DNA from 3 places in the Clostridium sp. DL-VIII genome. Region 1 is predicted to be linked to each of the others. Evidence: riboswitches for the same ligand, from Rfam matches in the RefSeq annotation. Region 1 holds a riboswitch; each other region holds the start of a gene.
What was found. A riboswitch is a leader RNA that binds a small molecule or an ion and turns the genes downstream of it on or off. The one in region 1 is predicted to bind thiamine pyrophosphate.

Region 1 (3,501 bases):
ATCATTTTATATTTCTTATATTCTTTCCCTCTAAATCTAAAATTATCCCCTGTTGCTTCCATACTTTTTAGATTTTCTGTATAAAACTTCTCGTTAATACCTAAAAAATCTTTAAATGATAGTTGAATTCCATCTGCATTTACTCGTTCTGCTACCTCTTCATTTGAATTTATAATTACTTTTATATCAGTATTCTCAAGTTCCTTTTTTACTTTTAAAGCTGTTTCCAATAATTCTCCACTTTCTAAATCTTTTTCCCTTATCATTAAATAATTTATCTTCGATTTGGCTATTTTTCTTATTTGTTCATAAAAATCTAAACATAATTTTCTATTAGTTATTCCAATTATAATCATAACTTTATTTTCTCCTTACTATATATTTTCTTCAATATTTAAAACTTACAAAACATTTATATAATATGTTGAAAACACTAATTTATCTAAAATAATTAATTTTATAAGTTAAAAGTTAAAGGAAAAACATATAGAGTTTTCAAAATATTATTTTATAAATCTATTACTGCGATTTTATAACCAACTCATAACTTATAATTCATAACTGTAAGCTGCTTTAAACTTCTTCTTCGCCTAAAATCAGTCTAAGTGCCATGTTCGCTTCATGACAGGCTGCAATACCAACTCTAGGTGCCATCAATCCTTCATTTATTTTTGCTTCATTTTCAAAATCTCCACACATATATAATCTGGAGTTCATCTTTTTACTGACTATCAAATTATTAGAATAATAACCTGCCATACCTGATGCTGAAATTATTTTTGGTCTTTGAGTTTGAAGTAAAACTTCCCTTACTATCATGGCTTTATTTTCTGCTCCATCAAAGGCTTCAATTACTATATCCATGTCTTCAAATAATTCTTTAATATTATCAGGTCCTACACAAGCATCAATTTTTTGAACTTCTATAAATGGATTAATTTCATCAAGAATATCTTTTAAAGCATCACATTTCTTCATGCCAATATTCTTAATAAAATATTGCTGTCTATTTAAATTACTAGGTTCAACAACATCAAAGTCAATTATTTTCAAATGTCCAACACCAATTCGTCCAAGAGCCAATGCTACTGTTGAACCCAGCCCTCCAAGTCCAGCAATCGCAACTTTAGCCTGCTTTACCTTTTCGTGCACTTTAGGTGTATGTCTGCTTACCATTAAAGCCTCTAATTCCTCTTTACTTGGAATTTCTCCTCTTTTAATTAATGTAAGCTTATCTCCTTCGCTCAAAGTGTAGTCTGATTTAATAGGAAATCCATTTAATATAACTATATCGGCATCACTTTTTATTTTATCTCTAATTTCAAATGCAGTAGCATTTTCCTTTTCCAAAACCTCTTTTTCATTTACTATTATTTTCAAAACTAATCCCTCCTAAATTTAGTGTAATATATTTTACTTTTTATCCTTCCTGGTTGTTAAACCGTAATAAAATAACTTGTTCACCGATTTAACTTCCTTATGATTTCTCTTAAAATAAAAAGAGACTCTTCCCTAGGAAAAGTCTTCTAAATTTCTATTTATTAAATAAATTAAATTCATTTATTGCTTCCCTACGGTGGTATTAGCCACATCAGGTTAAAAGAGTTAAAGCAAATATAGCTTTTCTCAGCCAATTTTATTTGGCACCCCTAGCCTCTATTTATTTTTACTTATTATATTAATTTTATATTATCATTTTATTAATAACAATTCAAATTATTTATATAGGAATAGCAGGTAAAGAAAACTTATTATTTTCTTATTTTTATATAAAGATATCCGAAACCTGCTATTAATTAAAAATTTCTGTGTTTATAATATATTTAACAATAGATCACCTTTATTAAAATTAGAATATAATTTGGAGGATAAATATAATGTTTGAAAATAAAAAACTATATAAAGATGTTTCAAGAAAAAAGATTTGCGGAGTACTTGTTGGGGTTTCTGATTATATAAGCGGAGATGTTACCTTAGTTCGCATATTGTTTATCTTATTATCTATAAAATTTCTTCCTGTCTGCATTGTAATCTACTTTATATGTGCACTCATTATGCCTGATAAACAAGACATCTTTAAGGATCAAAGTCCAAACCAATAACTTTCATTAAAATTATTGAACTTTTTTTCAAAAGTGGTAAAATACTAGATGTCGGTATTCCTTATAGAAACTGAACGGAAATTCGTATATAGATTTTTCCGAATTATATCCACATTACGGAATAAGAACGGAGGTATTTTAATGGAAAGAAGTAATATTAAACCAAAATTTTCAGTTAGACAGATAGCAATGATAGGTATGTTGTCTTCCATTTCTATTTTCTTAGGATTAACAGGATTAGGTTTTATTCCAATCCCACCTGTAAAAGCTACTATTATGCATATTCCTGTAATTATAGGTGCAATTGTTGAAGGTCCAATTGTAGGTGCTTTAGTTGGACTAGTCTTTGGATTATTTTCAATGTATCAAGCTTTTACAACTCCACTACCAACATCATTCCTTTTTTGGAATCCTATAATAGCTTTGATTCCTAGGATTTTAATTGGAGTTGTAGCATATTATGTGTATATTCTTTTAAAAAATGCAATTAAAAAACAGAGTATTAGTATCGGTATTGCCGCATTATGTGCGACTTTAACAAATACAATCGGAGTTTTAGGATTAGCCTATTTAATCTACTTAGATAGATATTCAGCTGCTCTTGGAATAGATAGAGCAATTGCCGGAACTACTATTGCTACAATCGGAGTCACAAACGGAATTCCAGAAGCCATAGTAAGTGCTGTAATATGTATTCCTGTTATAGTTGCTATACAAAAAATGAAAAAATAATGTAATAATATTTAATTATTACTCTTTAATGATGACCAATGATTTTAATTAACTTTATTATCCTTGGTCATTTATTTATATAAATTTTTATTATAAGGAGCATTTTATTTATGAAAGAAATAAAGTTTTGTGATATAGATGGTATTAAGCTTGGTCATGCTGAAAATAGAGAAGGTGGTACTGGCTGCTCAGTTATTATATGTGAAAAAGGTGCTACTGGTGGTGTTGATGTTCGTGGTGGAGCACCTGGAACTCGTGAAACTGATTTGCTTGATCCAATGGAAATGGTAGATAAAGTTCATTCTGTAGTTTTGTCTGGAGGAAGTGCCTTCGGATTAGATGCTGCCTCTGGCGTAATGGAATATTTAGAAAAGAAAGATATAGGCTTTGATGTAACTGTTGCTAAAGTTCCAATTGTATGTGAAGCTGTGTTATTCGATTTAGCCTTTGGTGATCCAAAAATAAGACCAGATAAGGAAATGGGATTTAAAGCATGTATTAATTCTGAAATCTATACTGATGATATAAATGGAAATATCGGTGCAGGATACGGTGCAACTGTAGGTAAATTTCTCGGTCCTGCTTACTCTATGAAAGGTGGACTTGGAACCTATGCAATAAAAGTCGGCGAGCTTGAAGTTGGTGCCATAGTAGCTGTAAATTGCTT
Region 2 (3,501 bases), 590 kb from region 1:
GCATAGAAAGATGATTTTGGAATTATTGCTTGCTGCTCACTGTAGAGATTGTACTGTATGTGAGAAGAATGGTAAATGTAAACTTCAAAAATTGGCATTACGTTTTGGTATTACAAACATTCGTTTCAAGAGTAGTGAGGTAAAAGCAGAAATTGATATGTCGTCAAAAGCAATTGTCCGTGATCCAGGCAAGTGCATCTTATGCGGTGATTGCGTTAGAATGTGCAATGAAATACAAAATGTAGGTGCAATTGATTTTGCACATAGAGGTTCTGATATGGTTGTAAGTCCAGCCTTCGGAAAGAAATTAAGTGAAACAAATTGTGTAAACTGTGGACAATGTGCCACTGTGTGTCCTACAGGTGCAATTATTATTAAGAGTGATGTTAAGAATGTTTGGAAAGCTATATTTAATCCTAAACAGAGAGTAGTCGCACAGGTTGCACCAGCAGTAAGAGTAGCCTTAGGTGAAGAATTTGGAATGAAATTTGGCAAAAATGTAATGGGAAAAATCGTTGCAGCTATGAGAAGGGTAGGCTTTGATGATATTTATGACACTTCTTTAAGTGCAGATCTTACTGTTATTGAAGAATCTAAGGAATTTTTAGAAAAGTTAGAAATAGGTGATAATAAACTTCCTTTATTTACTTCTTGCTGCCCAGCGTGGGTTAGATATGTGGAAACAAAGCATCCAGAGTTATTACCATACGTATCCAGCTGTAAATCTCCGATGCAGATGTTTGGTTCTGTTATTAAGGAATACTTTAAGGAGAAAGATGTAGAGGAAGGTAAAGAAACTATATCTGTAGCAGTCATGCCTTGTACCGCTAAGAAAGCAGAAGCATCCAGAGATGAATTCATAAGAAATGGAATTCAAGATGTGGATTATGTAATAACTACAACAGAATTAAGTGCCATGATTAAAGAAATTGGTATTAAGTTTGATGAAATGGAAGCAGAATCTCTGGATGCACCATTTTCTCTATATTCAGGTGCTGGTGCGATATTCGGTGTTACTGGCGGAGTAACAGAGGCAGTTATTCGTAATGTTGTTAGTGATAAAACTTCTAGCGCTTTAAACGAAATAGAATTTATAGGAGTCCGCGGTATGGAAGGAATAAAAGTCTGTGAACTTTCTGTAGGGGATAAGAATCTACGTATCGGAATTGCAAGTGGACTTAATAATGTAGAAACTTTGATTGAAAAAGTAGGAAGCGGAGAAGAGAAGTTTGATTTTATAGAAGTTATGGCATGCCCAGGTGGATGCATATGCGGAGCAGGACAACCATTCATTCTAGGTGAAGATAAGATTCAAAGAGCAAGAGGATTATATAAAGTAGATAAGGTGGCTCAAATTAAGAGAAGTGAAGAAAATCCTATAGTTAAATCTTTATATAAAGGGCTATTAAGAGAACGATCAAAAGAGCTATTACATGTTCATTATATGAATGGTAGGTAGTAGGTAAGAAAAAATTCTATGCAAATTAAGGATATCTGATTTTCTAGAAATTAAAAATGGCTAATGTAGTAATTTATTGTTTCATAAAGAAAAGTTATGCTTCAGTTTAGTAGCTAAAGAAGTATAACTTTTTTTATTTAAGAGGGATATTAAAAATACATTTACAATAGGAAAATATTATTATATACTTTTCATAAGTGAAAATATTACTAGGGGTGCCTTTAGGCACGAGTAAAAACAATAGATCGATATAAATTGCCTATTATTTTTATTCATGTGGCTAAATGCTGAGAGAGTATATTATATGCTCAACCCTTTGAACCTGATTTGGTTAGAACCAACGCAGGGAAGTGAGTTTAATTATGCTATTATTATGCGTAAAGAATAAGCTTTCTTCTTTTGTTGGAGAAAGCTTTTTTGTTTAGAAAAATATTTTTAAAATGTCTTGTAAATTAAACAAGGAGTTGATAATATGCTTGAATTTAGAGACGTTACCTTCAAATATCCAGATGATGACTATAGGATTATAGAAGATCTATCATTTTCTTTAGAAAATGGAGAGTTTATTTCGATTATAGGTACCAGCGGTAGTGGTAAAAGTACTATTTTCAGATTGATAAATGGGTTAGAGAAATTTGAAAGTGGAGAAATTTTAATAAATGGGATTTCAATAAAAAATATAAAGAATTATAGTGCTTATATGCCTCAAAAAGACTTGCTTTTCCCATGGAGAACAATAAGTGAAAATCTTAGTCTGCCAATGGAATTACAAAAAATTAATAAAAGAGATAGAGAGAAAAAGGTGATTGAAATTCTTGAGGAGATTGGACTTTTAGAATATAAAGACAAATTTCCAAAAGATCTATCAGGTGGGATGAGGCAAAGAATATCATTTGCGAGAACAATATTAACTGGTTCTAATTTATTACTTTTAGATGAACCTTTTAGTGCATTGGATTCTTTAACTAAAATTTCAATGCAGGAATGGCTTTTAGAGGAATGGGAACGACTTAATAAAACAATAGTGTTTATAACTCACGATGTTGAGGAAGCAATTTTTTTATCAAAGTCAATATTTGTAGTGAATGATAAACCTATAACTCAGCTAGAGAAAATAGAAATTCCTCTGGAATATCCACGGAATAGAAGTATGCTTCAGAGGAGTGAAATAGTTAATTTAAAAGAAAGCCTTATAAGCAGACTTAGACAGAAGGTGAAATTATGAAAAAAAATTTGCCTGCAATTATATTAACAACAATACTTTTAGTGCTTTGGCAAGTTATAGCAATGATAATAAATGCTCATTACATATTACCATCACCAACGCAAATTTTAGTGAAGTTATGGGAACTTAAGGAACCTTTATTTTTAGTACATCTGCCAGCAACTATGGGAGTGACAATATTAGGACTTTTCATTTCAATTATTTTAGGATTAGCACTTGCTATATTTATGGACATGAGTGAAAAAGTAGAGAATGCTTTATATCCAGTTGTAATAGCATCTCAAACTATACCAACTACAGCTATTGCACCCCTTTTCGTACTCTGGTTTGGGTATAGTATATGGAGCAAGGTCTTGGTGACAATACTAATAACCTTTTTCCCAATAGCAATAGCTGTTCATGATGGGTTTAAAGCCACAAAAAGAGAAATGGAAGAACTTTTAATAACTTATGGTGCAAGCAGAAAAGACATTTTTATAAAACTTAAAATTCCAACTGCACTTCCATATTTCTTTTCAGCAATTAAAATGGCGGTGCCACTTAGTATAATAGGTGCAGCAATAGCCGAATGGCTTGGAGCACAAAGTGGACTTGGGTATTTTAGTAAAAGAATGATGACTCAGTTAGACGGTGCAGGAGTGTTTGCACCAATTGTATTGCTATCACTTATTGCAATTATTATAGTTGCGATTGTAAATATAATAGAGAAAAAGGTAATCAAATGGAGGAAGGAGATTTAATTAATGAACAAAAGAATTTTAGCATTTGCAATGTCATGTTTAATGATTTTTGCAATGGTAGGCTGTAATAAAGCAGC
Region 3 (3,501 bases), 2.1 Mb from region 1:
AATATTTTACAAAGTACAAGTCCTTGGGATGTGTTTGGACAAATGTCTGATGTATCTGGTATATTTAATAACTTATTTATAGGTTTAGTGCTTTTGATTTTAATTACAATAGGAGCAGCGTTTATTGAAAGATTTTTTTGTAGATATTTGTGTCCATTAGGTGCAGTATTTTCTATAATTTCCAAAATTGGAATAGTAAAAATTAATAAACCTAAAACTGATTGTGGAAAGTGCAGAGCTTGTACTATGAATTGTTCTATGGGATTAAAGCTTTATAAAGTGGATGGTGCTAAAGGTGGTGACTGTATCAATTGCTTAAAGTGTACAGAAATATGCCCTAGAGGAAATGCAAATATAAATATTCTTGGACAAGATGTAAATAAAAATTTAGCAGGGTCTGTAGCATTAGCAGCAATGATTGGAACATATGGATTAAGTAATTTTAGTGCAGATGCTTTAACTAAGGCAGGTGTAATATCAAGTGGAACTTCAAATGAGGTTTCTCAAGGTTCTGTTTCCAATAGTTCTGTACAATATAAAGATGGAACATATACAGGAAACGGACAAGGATTTAGAGGAGGGACAACTAAAATTTCTGTAACAATAGCAGGTGGAAAAATAACAGATATAACAACATTATCTGATAAAGATACTTCTAATTATTATAATAGGGCCTTTGGAACTATATCTAAGGGAATAATTTCAAAACAGACAGCTCAGGTTGATACAGTTTCTGGTGCTACTTATAGTTCAAAAGGAATCATGAGTGCTGTAGCTGATGCTTTAAGTCAGGCAAAATAATATATTTAGACACAATTATATTAATTATTAATATAATAATCTCAGGATTATAATATTAATAGGAGTATGAAATAAAATGCCATCTAAAAGCAGAACTAACATAGGCAGAAAACCTGCCGTAATAACAGCAGAACGTGTTAAGAAAAAGAAGGAAACAATTTTAATTGAGGTTGCTAAAGATCAAGTGATAGGCGAACTTATCAACGGATTTGAGGTAATAAAACCTGTTAAAAGATATGGAAAATACTATGTATTAGTAAAGAACAATTAGATCAGTTAAGAATGATAAGTGACAAAGTTAAGAATAAAGCTAACAGAGAAAGTTATGCTAATCATATATAAAACTTAAACATTCACTTTCTAGATTCTTACTTTTAGTAGCATAACTCATAACTTTTAATTTATCACTAAATATTGATTGTTGTTTATAATTTATCACTAAAAATATTGCTTGACGTTTTAAGGTTAATGGTATAATGTTTAAATTGTAAAAGATAATTTTATAATTGAATAACTAGGGGAGCTAATATTTTAGCTGAGATTGGAAAAATTGATTTCCTAGACTCTTATAACCTGATTTGGTTAGTACCAACGTAGGGAAGTATATTAATATTTTTGTGTGCATATGGTTGTTAATGTATCCCGTTGGGATACATTTTTTTTGCTTAAAATATTTAACTTCTTCAAAGTTAATCAATTAAAAAATCTTAAAAAAATAATCTATTTTATTTTTTAGGAGGTCATTAAAATGAAGGAAAGAAGTAAAGCGCAGAAAATTGCATTAAGTGGGGTGTTAATTGGGATTTCTGTGATATTTGGAACATTTTCTGTACCAATTGGAGCGGCCAAGATATCTCCGGTGCAGCACTTTGTAAATGTAGTTGGTGCAATAACCCTTGGCCCAGTGTATGCTCTTGCAAATGCATTTATTACATCACTTATAAGAAATATTATGGGAACAGGAAGTTTATTGGCGTTTCCAGGAAGCATGGTGGGTGCGTTTCTTGCAGGTATTCTTTATAAGAAATTTAGAAAACCAAGTATAGCTGTACTTGGAGAAATAATTGGTACAGGAATATTAGGAGCATTATTAGCTTATCCAGTGACAGAAATTATTTTGGGTAAGAATGTTGCAGTATTTGTCTATGTAATACCATTTATATCAAGCTGCACAGTTGGAGCAATAATAGCATATTTCTTTGTAAATATTCCTGTTATAAAGAAAATGTTAATAGAGAATGAGTCACCAATAGATGAAAAACATAGTACTAATCAAATTTAAATGAAAGGATGATTTTATGTTTAGAGCATTAACTATTGCAGGATCAGATACTTGTGGAGGAGCGGGAATTCAAGCGGATTTAAAATCTTTTTCTGCAAATGGAGTTTATGGAATGAGCGTTATCACGGCTGTAACAGCTCAAAATACCATGGGGGTTTTTGGAATTCAAGATATAAATCCAGAAATGATAGAATCACAAATAGATGTTATTTTTGATGATATTAGGGTTGATGCAATAAAAATAGGTATGGTTTCTAAAATTGAATCAATAAAAGCTATAGCTAAAGCTTTAAAAAAGGTTGAAAAACTACCAGTAATAGTTTTAGATCCTGTTATGATTTCAAAAAGCGGTTTTAATTTATTATCAAAAGATGCTAAGGATACCTTAGTTAAGGAATTATTTCCTTTAGCAACACTAATTACTCCTAATCTACCTGAAGCTGAAGAAATTTTAGGTATAGAAATAAGCAATTTAGAAGAAATGAAGGAAGCAGCTTTAAAACTTAAGGAACTTGGACCAAAGGCTGTTTTAGTTAAAGGCGGACATTTAGAAGAGGATGCAACAGACTTACTATTTGATGGAAAGAACTTTATGTTTTTACCGCAAGAAAGAATAAATACAAAGCATACTCATGGAACTGGCTGCACTTTATCATCTGCTATTGCAGCAAATTTAGCAAAGAATATGAGTATTGATGAAGCTGTTAAAGAAGGAAAGAGATATATAACAGTTGCAATTGAGCATGGTTTTGAGCTTGGTAAAGGTGTAGGACCTACTAATCATTTTTATGAACTCTACAAAAAAGCAAATATTTAAATTAGCTAAGGGTTAAGAAGTAAGAGTTAACTAGCAATAAGATACAATCTTTACAGAATTCTAAAGAAATAGTGGTTTAAAAGTTATGTACTAGAATTAAAAAATTGTAAATTTAAAATTTTGTTATATAAAAAATGTGATAAAGGAGAGAAAATAAAATGAATTATAAAACTCAAATGGAAGCAGCAAGAAAAGGTATAGTTACTAAAGAAATGAAGGTAGTAGCTGAGAAAGAAAAAATTTCAGAAGAAAAATTAATTAAGCTTATAGCAGAGGGTAAAATAGTTATTCCAGCAAATATTAATCATAAATCACTTAGCCCAGAAGGAATCGGTGATGGACTAAGAACAAAAATAAATGTTAACTTAGGCATATCTGGAGACTCAGTGGATTATTGCAGAGAAATGGAAAAAGTAAAAATGGCAATAGACTTTGGTGCTGAAGCTATAATGGATTTAAGTAATTATGGAAAGACTCAAGAATTTAGAGAAAAACTTATTGAATATTCTCCTGCTATGATAGGAACAGTTCCAATGTATGATGCAATTGGATATCTTGAAAAGGATCTTTTAAACATAAAAGCAGAGGATTTTCTTGAAGT

Region 2: linked by a shared signal. The riboswitch ahead of CDLVIII_RS23495 (ABC transporter ATP-binding protein) and the one ahead of thiF (sulfur carrier protein ThiS adenylyltransferase ThiF) in region 1 are both predicted to bind thiamine pyrophosphate.
Region 3: linked by a shared signal. The riboswitch ahead of thiW (energy coupling factor transporter S component ThiW) and the one ahead of thiF (sulfur carrier protein ThiS adenylyltransferase ThiF) in region 1 are both predicted to bind thiamine pyrophosphate.

The regions. Positions count from the first base shown of each region.
Region 1 is NZ_CM001240.1:5,684,095-5,687,595, forward strand. Features, by position in the region: gene CDLVIII_RS25880 (thiamine phosphate synthase) at 1-356, opposite strand, end outside; gene thiF (sulfur carrier protein ThiS adenylyltransferase ThiF) at 574-1,380, opposite strand; TPP riboswitch at 1,552-1,661, opposite strand; gene CDLVIII_RS25890 (PspC domain-containing protein) at 1,878-2,102, shown strand; gene CDLVIII_RS25895 (ECF transporter S component) at 2,244-2,834, shown strand; gene CDLVIII_RS25900 (P1 family peptidase) at 2,945-3,501, shown strand, end outside.
Region 2 is NZ_CM001240.1:5,098,869-5,102,369, reverse strand. Features, by position in the region: gene CDLVIII_RS23500 ([FeFe] hydrogenase, group A) at 1-1,459, shown strand, start outside; TPP riboswitch at 1,661-1,825, shown strand; gene CDLVIII_RS23495 (ABC transporter ATP-binding protein) at 1,932-2,684, shown strand; gene CDLVIII_RS23490 (ABC transporter permease) at 2,681-3,424, shown strand; gene CDLVIII_RS23485 (ABC transporter substrate-binding protein) at 3,428-3,501, shown strand, end outside.
Region 3 is NZ_CM001240.1:1,306,921-1,310,421, forward strand. Features, by position in the region: gene CDLVIII_RS05945 (4Fe-4S binding protein) at 1-801, shown strand, start outside; gene CDLVIII_RS05950 (hypothetical protein) at 878-1,072, shown strand; TPP riboswitch at 1,308-1,418, shown strand; gene thiW (energy coupling factor transporter S component ThiW) at 1,550-2,083, shown strand; gene thiD (bifunctional hydroxymethylpyrimidine kinase/phosphomethylpyrimidine kinase) at 2,100-2,900, shown strand; gene thiC (phosphomethylpyrimidine synthase ThiC) at 3,059-3,501, shown strand, end outside.